DNA from 3 places in the Kitasatospora herbaricolor genome. Region 3 is predicted to be linked to each of the others. Evidence: riboswitches for the same ligand, from Rfam matches in the RefSeq annotation. Region 3 holds a riboswitch; each other region holds the start of a gene.
What was found. Region 3 has a riboswitch for cyclic di-AMP ahead of J2S46_RS08325 (M23 family metallopeptidase). Riboswitches for the same ligand answer to the same signal wherever they lie in the genome.
Positions count from the first base shown of each region.

Region 1 (6,845 bases), 3.3 Mb from region 3:
GCCGGCCGAGCAGGGCGGGCAGGGTGCCGTCGGCGGCGTCGGTGATCAGCCGGTACGCCTCGTGGAGCGGCTCGCCGTAGTGGTCGACGCCGTCCTGCGGGAGCAGCGGGTGGTGGGAGGTGCTGACGTCCAGGCCGCCCAGGCGGTCCGGGCGGACCAGCATCTCCGCCGGGTCCCGCAGGTCGAGGACGGTGCGCACGCCGAGCTTGGCGAGGGCCCGGGTGCCCTCCGGGGCGAGCTCGGCGAGCCAGCCGGACCGGTAGAGCAGCCCGGTGCGCACCCGCGCGCCGTCGGTGGTGCGGAACCCGCCCACGTCGCGGGCGTTGCGGACGCCGGGTATGTCGAGCAGGCGGTGGGCGCCGGGCACGGCCGCGGGGCCGGCGGTCACGGGCGGGTCGGTGAGGTCCATGGGCAGACACGCTAACGGCTGGCCACCCCGGCGGACCGGTGGTTCCGGGAGCGGGCGTGGGTCAGCACCAGGATCCGGCGGGTGCGGCCGTCGCCGGGGCGGGGGAAGACACGGATCTCGCTGCCGACCCGGTGCCGCCCGAGCTCCCGGCGCAGGTCGTCCAGGTGCGGGCAGCGCCGGCCGTCGCCGTCGTGCAGGGGGTAGATCCGGGCCTCGCCGCCGGGGGCGGTGACCCGGGCGAGTTCCAGCAGCCCGGCCAGCTGGTGGCGGGGGGCGAACCGGCCGGGGTAGGCGAGCAGCAGGTAGCAGCTGAGGGTGAGCGCGAAGGTGTGGTCGGCGAACGGGAGCCGGGGCAGCGCGGCGGCGACGTAGTCCTCGGGGTGGGCCGCGGTGTCGGCGGCGAACAGCCGGCGGGCGCGGTCCCAGCTGCGCAGGTAGCGGTCGGGCGGGAGATCCCGGGGCGCCGGGTAGAGGTGCGGGGCGGCCCGCATCGCGCCGGCCATGGCCTCCCGGCCGGCCAGCGCGCGGGCGGTGACGGCGGGCAGCGGCGCGGCGTACGCCGGGTCGGCGGCGATGACGTGGCAGCCGAGCGCGCGGGCCTCGGCGGTGAGCCCGGCGGCCCCGCCGGGGCAGTCCAGGACGGGGCCTGCGACGGCGGCGAGGGCGGCCCGGGTGAGGCCGAAGAGCCCGCAGTACTCGTCCAGGGGACGCGAGGTGAGCAGGATGTCGGGGGCGGCAGGGGCGGCCATGACGATCATCGGACCACGCGCCGGGACGGCCCGCATCCGGGGCGGCCCGGCGGCGTGGTCCGCCCGCCGGGCCGCCCCGGACGGCGGGACCGCCGCCCCGGAGGCCGGCTCAGCCGCTCCGGACGCAGGCTCAGCCGCCCAGCAGGCCGCGGATCGCCAGCCGGTTGACGTTGGTGACGGCGCGGACCAGCAGCGGGGTGAGGAAGACCAGCACGAGGCCGACCGCGGACATCCCGGCGATCTGCGCGGGCGACTCGACGAAGTACTGGTAGTGGCGGCCGTCCTTGGTGAAGTCGAAGAGCTGGTAGCCGGGCCACGGCGTCCAGCGGGCGAAGACCCAGTGGTAGAGCGGGTAGGCGGCGACCACCCACCCGGTGACCAGGAAGGTCAGCGACAGCGTGAAGCTGACGATCGCCCAGGGGAACATCAGGACCAGGTACAGCACGGCCTTCCAGCCGGCCGCGTCGCCGAGGCGGCCGGTGACGCCGGCCCAGAAACCCGGCCGGGCCGGGCGGACCGGCGCCGGGTCGGCGACGTCCAGGGCGAGCAGGCCCCGGGCGCGGGCGCGCTCCAGGGCGCCGAAGCCCCGGGCCGAACCGAGCAGCGCCACCAGCACCGGCAGCCCGACCACGGTGACCAGGGTGCCGAGTCCGAGCGAGAACAGCGTGACGGCGACGGCGAACCCGGCGACGGCGATCGGCAGCCCGGCGAGGGTGAACCCGACCTCGCCGAGGTACGAGCGGCTGAACGGCGCCCGCCAGAACCCGGGGGCCGGGCGGTCCCCGCCGCCCCGGGCCGGGCGGTGGGCCCGGTAACCGTCGTACTCGCCGCCCTGTGCGCTGCTGCTGATCATGGCCGCCTCGGTCCCTCGTGGTGTCCTGGTGCGCTTCCTGCTGACACCTCAACGGTCCCGCGGACGGCCCGGCGGCGGTATCCGGCCCACCGCCCGGTCCGGGGTGGGGTTAACCCCCTGCACGGGTCACCCCCCTACACGCCGCCCCGGTCGGCCCACTCGTCCTCCAGCAGCGAGTACTGCAGGGCGTCGTGCCAGGTCCCGCGCAGGTAGAGGTCGTGCCGGATCCGGCCCTCCAGCTGGAACCCGGCCTTGGTCAGCACCCGGGAGGAGGCGGTGTTGGCGGGATCGACCCGGGCGTAGAGCCGGTGCAGCCCGAGCGTGCCGAAGCCCAGGCCGCAGAGCAGCCGGGTGATCTCACTGGCGTAGCCCAGGCCCCAGGTGTCGCGGCGCAGCGCGTAGCCGACGAAGCCGGCCCGCTGGGGCTCCACCCCGAGCACGGCGTTGCCGATCGGCACGGCGTCCTCGCCGTCCTCCAGGCGGGTCACGGCCAGCCGGTAGGTGCTGCGCGGATCCTTCTCGGCCTCTTCGAGGTAGAGCTCGATCTGGTCGGCGCAGGTCTCCCGGTCGCGTGGTTCGAAGGGGAGGTATCGGGCCGTCTCGGGATCGCCGAAGACGGCGTGCAACGCGTCGATGTCGCCGGGGGTGTGGTGGAACTCGCGGATGACCAGACGCGGGCCGGTGAGCAGTACGGGGACCATGTCCGCCAACGGTACAGCGGCTACCGTACGTCACATGAACGACGATGACCTGCGGCTCGCCCCTCGTACCCGGACCGCCGAGCTGACCGCCTGGGCGCGGGCCCAGGACCGCGAGCCGGTGGCCGAGGGCCCGCTGCGGGCGGTGCTGACGCTGCTCGAACTCGGCGGCGGCCGGATCCGCGACGGCTGGCCCGAGCTGACCTCGGCCGCCGTCGAGCACCTGCTGTACGAGCGGCTCTACCTGTACGTGCAGCCGGCGCCCGGCGAGGACCCGCTGGCGTACGGCGCGGCGATGCGGCTGCTGACCGACCATCAGCGGGCGGCGAAGCGCCTGAACGCCAAGCGCCAGGAGCGGCTGCTGGCCGAGGCCGAGTGGCAGGGCGAGGTGGCGGCCGGCCTGCTGCGCCGCGCGGACCTGGTGACCTGGCCCCGGCTGTACACCCTGCTGCTGCGCGCGGACGGCGTGCCGCCGGACGACCCGGCGGCGGTCCGGGCCTGGCTGGACGCGTTCCGCGAGCTGGCGCCGGAGGAGCGGCTCGCGGCGTACGAGGGGCTGGAGGACGCCGGCGCGCTGGACCGGGTGGACGGCGACGGCGGCTGGGGCCCCACCCGGCTGATGTCGGTCGGGATGGCCACCGACGGCGCCCGGATGCTGCTGGAGAACGGGCTGATGGAGCGCAGCTACCGGAACCTGGCCGAGCTGAACGCGCTGGGCCGGCCGATGCCGCGGGAGCTCGCCGGGGACTTCGAGTCCTTCGAGGCGGCGGCGGCCGTGGAGGCGATGCGGCTGTTCGGCGAGTGGACGGTGCCGGGGCTGCCCCGGCTGCTGGTGGAGGAGTACCCCGATCTGGCGCCGGAGCCGGGACCGGAGGAGATCGAGGCCTACCTGGCGCAGCTGCCGCAGGATCCCGCGGGCGAGGACGGCGCGGACGGCCAGGACCAGTGGGCCGCGGAGGACCAGTGGGCCGCGGGGGAGGAGTGGACCGGCGAGGAGCAGTGGGCCGGCGAGGGGCCGGCCGAGGAGCCGGAGGCGGACCGCCCGGGGCAGTGACGGCCCGCCGGTCCCGGCGTCGGCCGGGACCGGGACGGTCCGTCAGGGCTCGGCGCCGCCCGGCAGGGGGCGAGGCCGGCGTCGCTGCCCGTCAGGGGGTGAGGCCGCGCTGCTCCAGCCAGCTCTCCGGGTCGACGGGGGCGCCGCCGTCCGGGCGGACCTCCAGGTGCAGGTGCGGGCCCGTCACGTTGCCGGTGGCGCCGACCTTGCCGATCTGCTGGCCGGGCACGACCTTGCCGGAGGCCTTGATGATCGAGGAGAGGTGGCAGTACCAGATCTCGGTGCCGTCGGGCAGGGTCTGGATGATCCGGTAGCCGTACGAGCCGGACCAGCCGGCCGAGGTGATGGTTCCGGAGCCGACCGAGTACACCGGGGTGCCGGTGGAGGCGGCAAAGTCGAGGCCGGTGTGCAGGTGCGACCAGTACGAGGCGCTCTGCCCGTAGTGGGCGGAGAGGAAGTAGTCGCGCACCGGCAGCTGGATCGCGGCGAGCTTGGCCTTCTCGGCGGCCTCGGCGGCCTTGCGGGCCTCCTCCTGCTGGGCGGCGCGCTTGACCTCGGCCTCCTTGGCGGCCTGCAGGCGGGCGCCCTCCTCGGCGGCGGTGCGCTGGCTGTCGGCCTGCTGCTGGATGCGGGCGGCAAGGGCCAGGCCGGGGTCGGCGGAGAGCACGGTGGTCTCGTCCGGCGAGACCACGGCGGGCGCGGCCGCGGGGGTCGCGGAGGCGAATCCGGTGGCGCCGAGGGTGGCGGCCACGGCGGTGACGCCGAGCAGGGGGCCGGTCCCGCGGGTCTGACGGGGCATCCGGTGCCGGTTGCTGTCGGCCGGCTGCGGCGGCGCGGTCTCGTCCGGGCCCTCGCCGTACGCGCCGCCGTAGGCGGGCGGCCAGGGGTGGTCGAGCAGCTGGGTGCCGGTGGAACCGGACGGGTGTGCCGGAGAGTGCGACGACGCCACGGAGGCGCGCTCCTTTCCTTCCTTCGCGCCTACCGGGTTAGCTGACGGGTTCGGAGCAGGAAGGTCTCCTACGGCCGGGCCTGGGCCTGGCCGATTCACCCCAAGGAACGGTGGTTCCCCGGCTCCCTGACCTGCTCCGGGGAGCAGGCCGTGCGGGATTAGGCGAGCGCACGGTGCCGTGGTCACGGCGTTTCCGACCGCGCTGCGTTATCAAACGTTAATCCTAGGAGCCCCTGATTCCAAGCCGTCCAGGCGGGAGAGTCAACATTTTCATGGGGCGGAATGGGCGATTTGGCATGGTTACCGTCCGGCGGCACTACGGATCGTGAACAGGCGTCAACAAACCGCACCTGAATCTGAGTACCCGTACTCATGTGCGCGACATGACGCTTGGCCATCCTGGCCGCATGAGCACCTCGATGCAGTCACGTACCACGGCGGCGTACTACGTCCAGGCCGTGCTGTCCTTCGCGATCTCCGGCGGCGCCCTGGCCGTCGGCATCGCCTACCTGCCGGTAGGCGCATGGACCAGGGCCTTCCTGGGCATCGGCCTGCTGTACACGGTGACCTCCTCGTTCACCCTGGCCAAGGTGATCCGCGACCGCCAGGAGAGCACCGAGATCGTCACCCGGGTCGACCAGGCCCGACTGGAGAAGCTGCTGGCCGAGCACGACCCCTTCAAGGTGGAGGGCATCTGACGCCCGGCCGGACCGGCGCGGGGAGCGCCGCACCCCGGCGGCGGGACGGGCCCGGCGCGGCCGGCGGCGGCCGGCCGCGGGCCGGGCGGGACGGACACCGGAAGCCTCCTTGACAGCTAAGGCTATTAGCCTTAGCTTTATGGCTATCGGCATCTCGCCGACGGCACGGCCCACAGGCCAAGGAGGCCCGCGATGTCCACCACTCCTCTCGCGACCCGTTACCTCGACGTCCCCGGCGGGCGGATCGCCTTCGACGACACCGAGCACGGCAGCGGCGCACCGGTCCTCCTGATCCCCGGCATGCTCGACTCCCGCTCCGCCTACCGCCACCTGCACCCGCTGCTGGCCGGGGCCGGCCACCGGGTGATCACCATGGACATCCGCGGCTTCGGCGAGTCCTCGATCGAGTGGGACGACTACACCCCCGCCGCCATCGCCCAGGACGCCCTGGCCCTGCTGGACCACCTCGGGATCGAGCGCGCCGTCCTGGTCGGCAGCTCCTACACCGGCGCCAGCGTGGTCAAGGTCGCCGGGGACGCCCCCGACCGGGTCGCCGGGATCGCCCTGCTGGACGCCTTCGTCGAGAACCTGCCGCCGACCGCCTTCCAGCGCGGCCTGGTCAAGGTGCTCGGCACGGCCGTGATCCAGTTCCCCGCCTTCTGGGGCATGTACCAGAAGCTGGCCTTCCCCACCGCCAAGCCGGCCGACTTCGCCGAGTACCGCGCCGAGCTGGTCGCCTCGCTGCGCACCCCGGGGCGGAAGACCGCCACCCGCGGCTACGTCCGCGGCGACTCCGCGCCGGTCGGCTGGTCGGCCGCGGTGACCTGCCCCGCGCTGGTCGTGATGGGCAGCAAGGACCCCGACTTCCCCAAGCCCGAGGTGGTCGCCGACCGCCAGGCCGCCGCGCTGAACGCCCGCAAGGTGATGATCGAGGGCGCCGGCCACTACCCGATGGCGGAGTTCCCGCAGGCCACCGCCGACGCACTGGTGCCCTTCCTGGCCTCGCTCACCGAGTCCCGGCCCAGCACCGCCGACACCCAGGGCTGAGCCGCCCCGCGCCCGGCCACCGCGCGCGGGCCGCCTTCCCCCCACCGCACCGCACCCCCGGTGCCGCACCACCCCACTGGAGGCCCCCATGCCACGCGCCGGACTGACCCCGGACGCCGTCGTCGCCCACGCGCTCGGCCTGATCGACGACCAGGGCCCGGAAGCCCTCACCCTGGCCGCCGTCGCCGCCCGGGCCGGGGTCGCCACGCCGTCCCTGTACAAGCACGTCCCCGGCGGCCTGACCGAGCTGCGCCGGCTGATCGCCGTCCGGGTGACCGAGGAACTGGCCACCCGGCTGGCCAAGTCGGCGGTCGGCCGCGGCGGGGACGACGCGGTGGAGGCGGTGCTGCGCGGCTACCACGCGTACGCCGTCGAGCACCCCAACCGC
Region 1 covers NZ_JAUSVA010000002.1:5,073,723-5,080,567, reverse strand. The annotation lists gene J2S46_RS22595 (tyrosine-protein phosphatase) at 1-409, opposite strand, end outside; gene J2S46_RS22590 (hypothetical protein) at 421-1,158, opposite strand; gene J2S46_RS22585 (sensor domain-containing protein) at 1,289-2,011, opposite strand; gene J2S46_RS22580 (GNAT family N-acetyltransferase) at 2,146-2,712, opposite strand; gene J2S46_RS22575 (hypothetical protein) at 2,747-3,763, shown strand; gene J2S46_RS22570 (M23 family metallopeptidase) at 3,855-4,712, opposite strand; cyclic di-AMP (ydaO/yuaA leader) riboswitch at 4,725-4,887, opposite strand; gene J2S46_RS22565 (YiaA/YiaB family inner membrane protein) at 5,120-5,410, shown strand; gene J2S46_RS22560 (alpha/beta fold hydrolase) at 5,603-6,457, shown strand; gene J2S46_RS22555 (TetR/AcrR family transcriptional regulator) at 6,546-6,845, shown strand, end outside.
Region 1: it holds a riboswitch for cyclic di-AMP, as region 3 does, so the genes downstream of both, J2S46_RS22570 (M23 family metallopeptidase) here and J2S46_RS08325 (M23 family metallopeptidase) in region 3, are expected to answer to the same signal.

Region 2 (6,845 bases), 830 kb from region 3:
CTGGAGTTCCCGCTGCTGTTCGGCCAGGTCACCGCCAGCCACACCTGGGGCGTCGTCGTCCTGGGGCTGCGCAACCTGCTGCTGCTGGCCGCCGCCGTGCTGTCCTGCGTGCGCCTGTGGCGCTCCAGCCGGGCCCCGGCCGCCCTGGCCGCCACGGTGGTGCTCCCCGCCCCGCCGGAGCCGGCCGCCAACCCGGCCTACCCCGTCCGCCCGGGCATCGCCTACGAGCAGGACCTGCTGGACGGCATCGACCGTCCGCACGCCGGCGCCGAGCGCTGAGTCGCCGGCCCCCGGGCGCGGGCCCGGTGCCCGCCCGTGGCGCTTCGCCGCGCCGGTGGCCGCGCGGCCTCAGCCGGTGCCGGAGAGCCGGGTGCGTATCTCCTCGCTCCAGCGCGCCGTGAAGTCGGCCAGGCCGGTGCCCAGCTCCGCCCGCAGCACCCGGTCGAGCTGCGCCTCCCGGCCGGCACCGGGCCCCGCCTCGGCCACCGCCCGGTAGAGGGCGACCAGGCGCTGCGGCCCGTACCGGGTGGCGATCAGGTCGCAGGCCAGCCAGGACAGCTCGTACGCCTGGGCGATGCCCGCGGCGCCGGCCGTGAAGTCCGCGTCGGCGGGCAACGCGGCCGGCACCCGCCCGGCGGCCACGTCGCGGGCGAGTTCGGGGGCGATCTGCCGGGTGGTGCGGCCGGTGCCCAGGTAGCCGGTCCAGTCGGCGGCGCCCTCGGAGAGCCAGAGCGGGGTCCAGGGCCTGGTGTCGGCCCGGGTGGCGACATGGGTGGCCTCGTGGGTGGTGACGACCTGCCGGCCCAGGTCGCTCAGCCTGGCGTACGCCTCGGGGTTCACCAGGACGCGGTCGGCCGGGGTGTGCGAGGGGGCGCCCGCGGCGGCGGTGGTGACGGCCGCCATGTCCGCCCAGTCGGCCGGCGGGACGTCCAGCAGCCGGGCGAACTGCTCCTGCCCGGCCGGCAGCTCCAGCAGCAGCCGGCCGGCCCAGTCCCCGCCCCAGACCGCGCTGACCGCCGGCACGGCCCGGTCGGCGACCTCCACCAGCGCGGCCGGCCGGACGCCGCCCCCGGCCGTGGCCAGCACCAGGCAGTGCGCGCCGGCGGCGGCCTCCACCCCGCCCAGGTCCCAGAGCGGCGCGGCGCCGCCGTCCGGCTCCTCCCGACCGACCCGCCAGCCGCCGCCCTCCCGGGCCAGCTCCAGCCGCCGGGGGAACAGCGCGGGGTAGTCGTCGTAGCCGGCGATCCGGACCGCCAGCTCGGCCCGTACGTCCACCCGGCCGGCGGCGTCGGGCGCGCCGGCCGAGGTCACCCGGTAGGCCAGCCCGGCCAGCGGTACGGCGGCGGTCCTGGCCAGCAGTTCCGCGAGGGCCGGGCGGCCGGCGACGGTGCTGCCCGCGGCGGCGGCCGCCGCGTCGTGGGTGCGCACCGCGTAGGCGCGGGCGGCGAGCAGCGCCGACAGCCCGGCGGCCCCGGGGCCCCGCCCCGCGGCGGGGCGGGCGGCGGTCGCGGGCGGCAGCGAGAGCTGGGCCAAGCCGCCGGCGGCCAGCAGCAGGGCGCCGCGCCGGGACAGCACGGTGCGACCCACCCCGGCGTCGGCCCGGGGCAGGTCGCGGGCGAGGTCCGCCTGCAGCGGCCGGGGAGGGCTCAGAGCCGGACCACCTCGGTCACCGGCATCGCGTTGACGCTCTCGTAGCGGACCCGGGCGCCGGGGTAGGGGGCGTGCACGACGACGCCACCGCCGGCGTACATCCCGACGTGGTGCCTGTCCCCGTAGAAGATCACCAGGTCTCCCGGTCGTGCGTCGGCCAGGGCGACCCGCTGTCCCGCGCGTGCCTGGCCCTGCGAGGTCCGCGGCAGGCTCACGCCGGCCTGCCGCCAGCTCCAGTACATCAGACCCGAACAGTCGAACGCGCCGGGCCCGCTCGCCCCGAACACGTACGGCGAGCCGATCCGGGTGACGGCGGCGGCCAGCGCGGCGGCGGCCCGGTCGGAGGCGGGCGGGGCGGTGCCGAGGTCGAGCCGGTCGGTACCGCGGGTGGCACGCTGCTCGGCGTCCCGGGCGTCCTGGGCGGCCAGCCGGGCCCGGCCGGTCACGCCGAGGCTGTTCAGCAGCCGCTGGGCCTTGGTCAGGCGCTGCTGGATCTGCTCCTTGCTGTCCGCCAGGGCGTGCCGGGCCTCCTCCAGTTCGGCGAGCTTGGCGGTGGCCTCGCTACGGCGCTGGTCCAGCCGTCGCTGGCGCTCGGCCACCTCGCGCAGGGTCTCGCTCTGCCGCTCGGCGACCTGGTCCAGGCTGCGGGCCCGGGACAGGTAGCCCTCGGGGTCGGAGGCGAGCATCAGCTGGGCGGTCGGGGCGATCCCGCCGGCCCGGTACTGGGCCCCGGCGACGGTGGCGAGCTCGCCGTGCAGCCGGTTGAGCTCGTCCTGGCCGACCGCCACCTGCTGCTGGAGGGCGCCGGTCTCGCCCTGCAGCCGGCGCTGGTGCTCCAGGGCCGCGTTGTACTTCTCGGAGGCCTGCTCGGCCTCGTCGTAGATCTGGTCGACCTGGGCCTTGACGTCCGTGCGGTCCGGCGGGCCGTCAGGCGCGCCGGGAGCGGCGAAGGCGCTGCCGCCGGCCGCCACACCCAGCGCGGTGCCGGCGGCGGCGGTGAGCACCAGCGCGCGGACGAGCGTGTGCACACCTGGCAGTGGGTGACGGCGGTGCATCGCCATGCGGCGCGGCTCCATTCCTGCGGCCGGGCCACCGCCGCCGCCCGGAGTGGGCGACCGTCCGAGCGGAGGTCCGGGGGCAGACGTTAGCGAGTCCTCGCGGCCGAGTCCAAACCCCTCCCAACCCGAATATTTGACCCCCAATCGGACATCAGCTCGGGCGGCCGGAACGCCGCAGGCCCGGCCCCCGGACGAACCGGGGGCCGGGCCTGCGGAAGGAGCCGGCGAAGCTGCGGCGCGGGCCGCGTCAGATCCGGACGATGGCCGAGATCGGCATCACGGTCGCGGACTCGTAGCGGACGTTCGCACCCGTGTGCGGGGCGTGGATGATCTGGCCGCCGCCCACGTAGAGGCCCACGTGGGACATGCCGCCGTAGTAGATGATGAGGTCGCCGGGCTGCGCGTCGGCGATGTTGGTGCCGATCCGCTTGCCGGCCGAGGCCTGCGCCTGCGAGGTGCGCGGCAGCGACACGTTGGCCTGGGCGTAGGCCCAGCCGGTGAAGCCCGAGCAGTCGAAGGAGTTCGGGCCGGTGGCGCCGTAGACGTACGGGGCACCGAGCTTGCTCTCCGCCGCGGCGATGGCGGCGGCGGCCCGGCCGCTGGCCGGGACGTTCGAGGGCGCCGGGGTGGCGGCCGCGGTGGAGCCGCTGCTGAGCGGGCTGCGGGCGGTGTCGCGGGAGGCGCGATCGGTCTGCGCCTTGGCGGCGTCCGCCTTCGCCTTGGCGTCCGCGGCGGCCTTGGCCTCGGCGGCCTTCAGCGCCTCACGCTCCTGCTCGGTCAGCGTGTTGAGCAGCTGCTGCGCCTTGGCGAGCTTGCCCTGGACCTCGTCCTTGCTGGCCTTGAGCTGCTGGGTGGTGGTGTCCAGCTCGGCGAGCTTGCTCTGCGCCTCGGACTTGTCCTGGTCCAGCTTGCGCTGCTGGGCCTGGAGCTCCTTGAGGGCGTTGCTCTGCGAATCGCCGGCCTGGTTGACGGAACCGGCCTGGCTGAGGAAGTTGTCCGGGCTGGTGGAGAGCATCAGCTGGACGGTCGGCGAGATGCCGCCGTTGCGGTACTGCTCCGCCGCGATCTCGGCGAGGCCGCCCTGAAGGTCGGTCACCTGGGCCTGCTGGCGCGCCACCCGGTCCTGGATCTCGCCGACCTGCTTCTGCAGTTCCTGCTGCTTGGCCTGCGCACCGTTGTAGGCCTCGGTGGCGACCTCGGCCTGCTCGTTGAGCTGGTCGACCTGCTCCTTGACCTGGTCCTTGGTCTGCACCGGGTCGGCGTGGGCGCCGGCCTGGGCGGACAGGGCCACGGCGGCGGCGGCAGCAGCGGTCATGATCGATACGCGGGCACGACCGGCGGGCTTGGGACGACGATGGGACGCCACGAAGGCGGGCTCCTTCTTCCTACGTCCGCCTACCGGGTGAGCTGACGGGTTCGGGCTGGAAGAGATGCCCTACGACGCCTCACCGGCCCGGCGTCTCACGACGACCGGCCGACCTGGCGCCGATTCACCCCGAGGAACGTGGTTCCCCGGCTCCGTTCCACAGCGTCCCCGTAGGGACTTCCCCGTCGGGCAGTTGACTGCCCGTGCTGCTTCTCGGACTCGGCGGTAACCCCCGCCGCCACCCAGGCTGGGTGATCGACTGTGCGGTGGTTCGAGGCACGACCCTAGTAACGAAACCGTGATCCGTTCAAATCGTTGTAGGAAAAAAGTTGGAACTCCACCCAAGTTCGATTGTGATTGTGACCAGATGTGATCGTCCGTCCACCCTGGGCTGATGGTTTTTCATCATGTGGTCGCCAGAGGCCCTCGGGGGGCGTGTCCCAGATCACAGGAGGATTTCGGGGCGCCCGGGCATGTCGGAGATGGCGAACAATCAACAAATGTCCGAAATGGGCCCGTTGTCGCTACCCCGGCAGGTTCTCACCCGCCCCCGGGTTCCCTCCGGCACCGCCCGCCCCGGCGGTCCGACGCTCGCCGCGCCCGGACGCGTCAGGCGCACCCCGCTCCCGGGGTCCGGGCCGGCCGGCCCGGACGGCGAGGGGGCCGGGCGCGAACCGCGCCCGGCCCGCGCCTCGCGGTGCGTCAGACCCGGCGGATCGTGTTGATCGGCATGGCGTCGGCCTTCATCACCTTGACCACGTCGCCGGTGTGCGGCGCGTGCACCACCAGCCCGTTGCCGATGTACATCCCGACGTGGTGGCGGTCCGAGCCGTAGACGACCAGGTCGCCCGGCTGGGCCTCGGCCAGCGAGGGCACCCGCACGCCGACGTTGCCCTGGGACTGCGAGGTGCGCGGCAGCGAGACACCGGCCTGGCCGTACGCCCACACCATCAGGCCCGAGCAGTCGAAGGTGCTCGGCCCGGTGGCGCCCCAGACGTAGGGGGCGCCCTGCTTGCTCATCGCCTTGGCCACGGCGACACCGGCGTAGCCGGCGGCCTGCGGCAGAGTGCCGAGGTCGACGCGGACGGAGTCGCGCGAGGCGCGGCCGTCGCCCTGGACCACCGAGGCGCGGTCGGCGGCGCTGAGCGTGTTCAGCAGCGCCTGCGCCTCCTTCAGCTTCTGGTTGACGTCCGCCTTGGCCTGGTTCAGGTCCTTGGTGGTCTCGTCCAGCGAGGACAGGATGGCCGCGGCCTCAATCTTCTGCTGGTCGAGGCGGCGCTGCTGGTCCTGCAGGCCCTTGAGCGCCTCGGCCTGGCTGGAGGTCGCCTGCTGGACGCTGGTCGCCTGCTGGAGGTAGCCGGACGGGTCCGAGGCGAGCATCAGCTGGACGGACGGGTCGATGCCGCCGGTGCGGTACTGCTCGCCCGCCACCTCGGCCAGGCCCGCCTGAAGGTGGGTCATCTGGTCCTGGCCCCGGGCCACCTGGTCCTGGAGCTGGTCGGCCTGCTTGCGGAGCTGGTCGGCCCGCTCCTTGGCGCCGTTGTAGCGCTCGGCGGCCTGTTCCTGCTCCTCGTTGAGCTTGTCGATCTGCGCCTTCACGTCCTCCTTCTTGGAGGGCGTGGTGGGCGCGGCGTGCGCGCTCATCTGGGCGGACAGGGCGACCGCGGTCGCGGCGGCAGCGGTGAGCACGGTCACCCGCGCGCGGCTCGGCTGCTTCGGACGGCGGTGGGAGGCCAAGGACCGGCTCCTTCTTCCTGCGGGCTCACCCGAACGAGTGAGTATCCGGAAAATAGGTTTGACGCCAGACCCTAGTGAAGATCAGCGCATTCCGCCACTCCCGCCGGGCCACCAACGTGGAGCCTCGGCCGGAAATTCACCTGATCCACACACTCCCGCCGTCCAGGCCCTGACCAGCTGTCAAGGCAGGCCGACCCACACCCGGCGCGCGGGCCGGCCCGCGCGCCGCCCGGAGCCCTCCGCGCTGCCCCGGTCGCGCCTGCCGCACTGATCGCGGACAGCGCGGGAGGGCGGCAGGCGGCAGGCGGCAGGCGGCAAGCGGCAAGCGGCAGGGCAGCAGGGCAGCAGGGCAGCAGGCCGGCCGGCTCAGGCCCGGCCCAGCCGGTTGAGCAGCAGGACCGACGCCACGGGGCGCGCGCCGGCGTTGCGCACGCCGTCCGCGACCTCCTTGTCGGTGGAGACCACCACCACCGGCCGCCCCTGCGGCTCGGCCCGCACCAGCCGGCGGATCAGCTCGTCCGCCGTCTCCCCCGTCCGGCTGAAGCGCACCCGGACCCCGCGCGGCGGCGCCATGATCACCGGGACGTCGAGGTCCTGGCCGTCGAAGACGCAGGTGACCTCCGCCTGGGTGCGCTGGGCGAGCATCGCCAGCCCCCCGAGCAGCCGGATCCGCTGCTGCTCCAGCGGCAACGAGGGATAGCCGGTCTTGGTGACGTTGTAGCCGTCCACCACCAGATGGACCTGCGGGATCGCCAGCAGCTGGTCCAGCAGCGCCGGATCGTCCTCGGCGAGCGCCCGGCGGGCCACGTCGTGCGGCGAGGCGGAGGCCGGCTCCACCGCCTCCACCAGGTCGGCCGGATGGATCCGGGCGACCGGCAGCGCCAGCTCCCGCTGCAACCCCTGCGCCGACTGCAGGACGGTGTCGAGCAGCAGCCGCAGCCGCATGTCCTCCACACTGCGCCCCTCGCGGGCCGAGCGCCGGCCGTGCTCGACCGCCGTCTCCAGCTCGGAGATCCGGTGCTTCAGCCGCCGGG
Region 2 covers NZ_JAUSVA010000002.1:2,655,416-2,662,260, forward strand. The annotation lists gene J2S46_RS11925 (glycosyltransferase 87 family protein) at 1-279, shown strand, start outside; gene J2S46_RS11930 (hypothetical protein) at 349-1,575, opposite strand; gene J2S46_RS11935 (C40 family peptidase) at 1,647-2,711, opposite strand; gene J2S46_RS11940 (C40 family peptidase) at 2,956-4,023, opposite strand; cyclic di-AMP (ydaO/yuaA leader) riboswitch at 4,085-4,249, opposite strand; gene J2S46_RS11945 (C40 family peptidase) at 4,777-5,811, opposite strand; gene J2S46_RS11950 (NYN domain-containing protein) at 6,178-6,845, opposite strand, start outside.
Region 2: it holds a riboswitch for cyclic di-AMP, as region 3 does, so the genes downstream of both, J2S46_RS11940 (C40 family peptidase) here and J2S46_RS08325 (M23 family metallopeptidase) in region 3, are expected to answer to the same signal.

Region 3 (6,845 bases):
GGTGATCTTCATCGCGGGCTCGGTGGTCTCCGGCGCGGCCAACGGCATGGCGGTGCTGATCATCGGCCGGGCGGTGCAGGGCGTGGGCGGCGGCGGGCTGATGGTCACCGCGATGGCGCTGATCGCGGACGTCATCCCGCTGCGCGAACGCGGGAAGTACCAGGGCGCGCTGGGTGCCGTCTTCGGCGTCACCACGGTGGTCGGCCCGACCCTGGGCGGGCTGTTCACCGACCACGCCTCCTGGCGCTGGTGCTTCTACGTCAACATCCCGATCGCCGCGGTGATGATCGTGATGGCCGCCCGGACGATCCCCTCGGTCCGCGCCGCCGTCCGCCCGGTCATCGACTACCTCGGCATCGTGCTGATCGCGCTCGGCGCCAGCGGCCTGGTGCTCGGCCTGGAGTGGGGCGGCAACGAGTACGCCTGGAGCTCGCCCGTGATCATCGGGCTGTTCACCGGCTCGGTGCTGCTGCTGGTGGCCTTCGTCCTGGTGGAACTGCGGGCCCCGGAGCCGATGCTGCCGATGCACCTCTTCCGCAACTCGGTCTTCACGGTCTGCTCGGTGCTCAGCTTCATCGTCGGGTTCGCGATGCTCGGCGCGATGACCTACCTGCCGACGTACCTGCAGTTCGTCGACGGCGTCTCGGCCACCGGCTCGGGGGTGCGCACCCTGCCGATGGTGGTGGGCCTGCTCGGCATGTCGGTGCTCTCGGGCGTGGTGGTGAGCCGCACCGGCCGCTACCGGATCTTCCCGATCCTCGGCACCGCCGTGATGGCGCTGGGCCTGTACCTGATGTCGACGATGGGTCCGGACACCGGCGTCTGGCTGGAGTCCCTGTACATGTTCGTCCTGGGGCTCGGCATCGGTCTGGCCATGCAGGTGCTGACCATCGCCGTCCAGAACACCGTCCCGTACCACGAGCTGGGCACCGCGACCTCCGGCGTCACCTTCTTCCGGACGCTCGGCAGCTCCTTCGGCACGGCGGTGTTCGGCACCCTCTTCACCAACCAGCTGGGCCCCAACCTGGAGGAGGCCTTCGCGCAGTCCCCCGGCGTGCCGCCGGCCGCGGTGCAGAGCCCGCAGGCGCTGCGGGAGCTGCCCGCCGACGTGGCCCAGCCGTTCGTCCAGGCCTACGCCGACACCATCAACTACGTCTTCCAGTGGGTGGTGCCGGTCGCCCTGGTGGGCTTCGTGGTGGCCTGGTTCCTGAAGGAGGTGCCGCTGCGGGACAGCGCCCGGGCCGGCGCCTCCGACATGGGCGAGGCCTTCGGCGCACCGGACAGCGGGGACGCCGACCGGCAGCTGGAGCGGGCGCTCGCCAACCTGCTGCGCAAGGCCAAGGGACGGCCGGAGATCGGGCGCCGGCTGCTGGCCGACTCGGGCAGCACGGTCGGCCCGGACCAGGCCTGGATGCTCGGTCAGATCTACTGGCGCACCAAGCTCCAGGGCGGAGCCACCCTGCTGGCCATCGCGACCGCGCACCACATGCCGGAGGAGGTCGTCCGGCCCGCGGCCGAGCGGACCCTGCGCGCGGGCCTCGCCGAGAGCGAGCACGGGGTGCTGGCGCTCACCCCCCGGGGCGAGCGCGAGGTCGAGCGCCTCGCCGAGGCCTGGCGACACTGGATCGACCGGCACCTGGACGACTGGGACGTCACCGACCCCGCCGACCGGGCCCGGCTCGACCGCGCGGTCGAGGCCATCGCGACCAGACTGTACGAGGACGACCAGGTGCACCGGGAGAGCGTGCCGGCCTGACCGGAGGAAAGGTGCCGCCGGAAATCCCCCCCCCCCGAGGAAACGCGAACTGGCCGGGCCCGCAGCGATGAGCGTTCGCTGCCGGCCCGGCCGGTGTTCAACTACCGCGGCGCATCAGGCCGCGAGGGTTCGTACCCGGTGTCAGATGCTGACGCCGTGCGCACGGAGGTAGGCGATCGGGTCGATGTCCGAGCCGTACTCCGAGCCGGTGCGGATCTCGAAGTGCAGGTGCGGGCCGGTCACGTTGCCGGTCGCGCCGGAGAGACCGATCTGCTGGCCGACGGTCACGGTCTGGCCGACCTTGACGCCGATCGAGGAGAGGTGGGCGTACTGGGCGTACTTGCCGTCCGCCAGCTTGATCTCGACCTCGTTGCCGTAGGCGCCGCCCGGGCCCGCCTTGACGACGGTGCCGGCCGCGACGGCCTTCAGCGGGGTGCCGGTGGCGGCGACGAAGTCGGCACCGGTGTGGTGGCCGCTGGACCACATGGAGCCGGCCACGCCGTAGGCGGTGCCGAGGCGGGCGCCGGCGATCGGCGCGGTGTAGCCGGAGGTGCTGGCGGCCGCGGCCGGGGCCGGGGTGACGGCCGGCTTCGGCGCGGTGGTGGCGGCGGGCTTGGGAGCCTCGACCGGCTTCGGGGCCTGAGTGGCCTTCGGGGCCTCGGCGACCTTGGGCGCCTGAGTGGCCTTCGGGGCCTGAGTGACCTTCGGGGCCGGGGTGGCCTTCTTGGCCGGCGCGGAGTCGGAGGAGGTCTTCGGGGCCGGGGCGGCGGCGGGCGCCTGGGCGGCGGCCTTGCCGACCACGAGCTGCTGACCCGGGTAGATCAGGTTCGGGTTGGCGCCGACGACCGAGCGGTTGGTCTCGTACAGCGCGTGCCACCCGCCGTCGACGTTCTTCGCCGCGGCGATCTTCGACAGGGTGTCACCGCCGACCACCTTGTAGGTCTCGTCGACGGCGGCGGCCGGCGCGGCGGCCGGGGCCGCGGCGGGGGCGGTCTCGACGGCGGCGGCCTTGACGGCCACGGCGTCGGCGCTGGTGGCACCGGTCCAGGTGGTGGACTGCGACTTGGCGGCCGGGACCTCGTGCGCCGAGGCGCTGACGGCGGTCACCAGGGGAAGGGCGAGAACCGCGCCGGTCACACCGGTGGCGATGCCGATCCGGGCGAGACGGGGCAGACGGTTACGACGGTGCTTTGCCTGTGCGGGCATGGGGTATTTCCTCTCCGACGCCTGCGAGGTGAGCTGTCGGGTTCGGGCTGGAGTTGCCCGGCCGCAAGCGCGGCTTCACCCCAAGCCGTCCCGGCTGACGGGACGGCGACTTACCTGTGGGTCCCCCACTCCTGCCGTACAGAGTTCGTTCGAAGCCCCCGGGCAGCGGCAGGACTAGGCGTTCCACCCGGCGGGCCCACCCGGACATTGGCCGGGCGGTCGCTGAAGCAAAGCCCATCGGCCCGGGTTAATCAATGTCGATCACATTCACCTCCGGAAATTCACAAAAATCCCAGGGAATTCAGTGACTCTCCGAATGATCGACTGTGCAGTACGTGCACAATCCAATCGCGCTGAGCGACCGTCCGACCCCCCTGCGCCGACATTCTCGGCCCTGCGTCCACCACCGCACACGCTCAGCCACCACCCGGACGCGCCGCCGGTGACCCTTGTCACGTAGGCCCCCCGGGCGCAGGATCGAGCCGTGGAAACCGACGCCGCCGGCGCACTCAGGATCGGCACCCCGCAGGGGCGCTGGGTGGTGCTGGCCACGGTGCTCGGCTCCAGCATGGCCATGCTGGACGGCACCGTCGTCAACGTCGCCCTGCCGCGGATCGGCGAGGACCTCGGCGCCTCCTTGGCCGCCCTGCAATGGACTCTGAACGCCTATCTGCTCACCCTGGCCGGGCTGATCCTGCTCGGCGGGGCGCTCGGCGACCGGTACGGCCGGCGCCGGGTCTTCCTGATCGGCGTCTGCTGGTTCGCCGTCGCCTCCGCCGTCTGCGCGGCCGCCCCGAACGTCGGGGTGCTGATCGCGGCCCGCGCCCTGCAGGGCATCGGCGGCGCGCTGCTCACCCCCGGATCCCTGGCGATGCTGCAGGCGACCTTCCGGCCCGACGACCGCTCGGCGGCGGTCGGCCTCTGGTCCGGCCTCGGCGGGGTCGCCGCGGCGGTCGGCCCCTTCCTGGGCGGCTGGCTGGTGGACGGCCCGGGCTGGCGCTGGATCTTCCTGCTGAACGTGCCGTTGGCCGCCGTGGTGCTCGCCGTCTCGCTGCGGCACGTACCGGAGAGCCGGGACGAGAGCGCCACCGGCAGCTTCGACATCGCGGGGGCGGTGCTGGCCGCGCTCGCCCTCGGCGGGGTGACCTACGCGCTGACGGCCGCCGGCGAAGGGCTCTCCCCCGCGGTCTGGCTCTCCGGCGCCGCCGGGCTGCTGCTCGGCGCGGTGTTCATCGCCGTCGAACGGCGCACCGCGTCCCCGATGCTGCCGCTGGAGCTGTTCTCCTCACGCCTGTTCACCGCGGTGAACCTGGTCACCCTCTGCGTGTACGCGGCCTTCAGCGGCGTGTTCTTCCTGCTGGTGGTGCAGCTCCAGACGGTCTCCGGCTTCACCCCGCTGACCTCCGGGCTCGCCCTGCTGCCGATCACAGTGCTGATGCTGGCGCTGTCCGCCCGGGCCGGTCGGCTCGGCAAGCGGATCGGCCCCCGGCTGCCGCTGTTCCTCGGGCCGCTGATCTGCGCGACGGGCGTGCTGCTGATGCTGCGGATCGGCCCGGACGCCTCCTACTGGACGGAGGTGCTGCCGGCCACCACCGTGATGGGCTGCGGGATGGTCCTGCTGGTGGCGCCGCTCACCGCGACGGTGCTGGCCGCGGTGGAGGTGCGCCGGGCCGGGATCGCCAGCGGCGTCAACAACGCGGCGGCCCGGGCGGCCGGCCTGCTCGCGGTCGCGGCGCTGCCCGCGCTGTCCGGGCTGAGCGGCGACGCCTACCAGGTGCCGGACTCGGTGGACGCGGCCTTCCGGACCTCGATGCTGATCTGCGCCGGACTGCTGGTCACCGGCGGCCTGCTCGCGCTGGCCACCGTCCGCGGCAACGTGCTGGCCCCCGAGGACCACCCGGTCGCCGAGCCGGACGCGGCCTGGTCCTGCGGCGCCTGCGGACCGCCGATCGATCCGGGGCACGAGCGCCCCGGAACGCCTCGGGGCCCTGCCGCGGGGAACGCGACAGGGCCCTGAGAAAACTGACGACAGGTCAGAGAATGTCACCGGGCGCGTACTTGGCGGCCTCCGGGTGGGCGGCCGCGACCGCCTCGATCCGGCGGACGACCTCGGCGACCTGCGCCCCGGCCGCACCGGTGAAGGAGATCCGGTCGGCGAGCAGCGCGTCCAGCTCGGCGCGGCCGAGCGGCATCCGCTCGTCGGCGGCCAGCCGGTCCAGCAGCTCGTTCTCCCGGGCGCCGGCCCGCATCGCCAGCGCGGACGCGACGGCGTGCTCCTTGATGACCTCGTGCCCGGTCTCCCGGCCGACGCCCGCGCGCACCGCGCCCATCAGCACCTTGGTGGTGGCGAGGAACGGCAGGTAGCGGTCCAGCTCGGCCTCGATCACGGCCGGGAAGGCGCCGAACTCGTCGAGGACGGTCAGGAAGGTCTCCAGCAGGCCGTCGAAGGCGAAGAAGGCGTCCGGCAGCGCGACCCGGCGCACCACCGAGCAGGAGACGTCGCCCTCGTTCCACTGGTCGCCGCCGAGCTCGGCGGTCATCGAGGCGTACCCGCGCAGGATGACGGCCAGGCCGTTGACGCGCTCGCAGGAGCGGGTGTTCATCTTGTGCGGCATCGCGGAGGAGCCGACCTGGCCCTCCTTGAAGCCCTCGGTGACCAGCTCGTGGCCGGCCATCAGGCGGATGGTCTTGGCCAGGCTGGACGGCGCGGCGGACAGCTGCACCAGGGCGGAGAGCACCTCGAAGTCCAGCGAGCGCGGGTAGACCTGGCCGACGCTGGTCAGCACGTGGTCGAAGCCGAGGTGGCCCGCCACCCGCTGCTCCAGCTCGGCCAGCTTGGCGGTGCCCTCGCTGCCCCCGCCCAGCAGGTCCAGCATGTCCTGGGCGGTGCCGACCGGGCCCTTGATCCCGCGCAGCGGGTACCGGGCGATCAGCTCCTCCAGGCGGTTGAACGCCACCAGGAGTTCGTCGGCCACGGTGGCGAACCGCTTGCCGAGGGTGGTCGCCTGCGCGGCCACGTTGTGCGAGCGGCCGGCCATGACCAGCTCGGAGTACTGCGCGGCGAGCCGGCCCAGGCGCACCAGCACCGCCACCGTACGGTCGCGGACGTGCTGCAGGGACTGGTGGATCTGGAGCTGCTCGACGTTCTCGGTGAGGTCCCGAGAGGTCATGCCCTTGTGGATCTGCTCGTGGCCGGCGAGGTCGCTGAACTCCTCGATGCGGGCCTTGACGTCGTGGCGGGTGACACGCTCACGCGCGGCGATGGAGTCGAGGTCGACCTGGTCGAGGACGCGCTCGTAGTCGGCGACGGCGTTGGCGGGCACCTCGACGCCGAGGTCCTGCTGGGCCTTCAGGACGGCGAGCCACAGGTGGCGCTCAAGGACCACCTTGTGCTCGGGGGACCACAGCTGGGCCAGGGTCGCCGAGGCGTACCGGGAGGCCAGGACATTGGGGATCTGGGGCTTCGCGCTCACGCTTCGCAAGCCTAACAGCCGAGGTCAGCCGGACCGTCGGCGGACCACCCCGAGCGCGCCGCCGGTGCGGCGCCCGGTCACCGCGCGAGCACCCGGCGCAGCAGCCGCACGGACCGGCCCCGGACAGCGGGGGCGGCGGGGGCGGCCAGCACCGCCGGCCCGGACGGCCGCGTCCCGGCGTCTTCCGCAGCAGCGCACGGCCGGCGGCAGCCGGGCGGAACCGTCCTCAGGCCGCCGGGCGGCCGGTGAGCACGGGCAGCACCTGGTGGCAGATCGAGTACAGCGCCACCCGCTGCTCCTCGCTCATGGCGTCGAAGGCCTGGTGGGTCCGGGCCATCTCGGCCCGGATCAGGGCCAGGATCTCCCGGCCCTGCTCGGTGATCACCACGATCTTGACCCGTCGGTCGCCC
Region 3 covers NZ_JAUSVA010000002.1:1,821,310-1,828,154, forward strand. The annotation lists gene J2S46_RS08320 (MDR family MFS transporter) at 1-1,756, shown strand, start outside; gene J2S46_RS08325 (M23 family metallopeptidase) at 1,898-2,962, opposite strand; cyclic di-AMP (ydaO/yuaA leader) riboswitch at 2,966-3,116, opposite strand; gene J2S46_RS08330 (MFS transporter) at 3,447-4,979, shown strand; gene purB (adenylosuccinate lyase) at 4,996-6,435, opposite strand; gene J2S46_RS08340 (MarR family winged helix-turn-helix transcriptional regulator) at 6,662-6,845, opposite strand, start outside.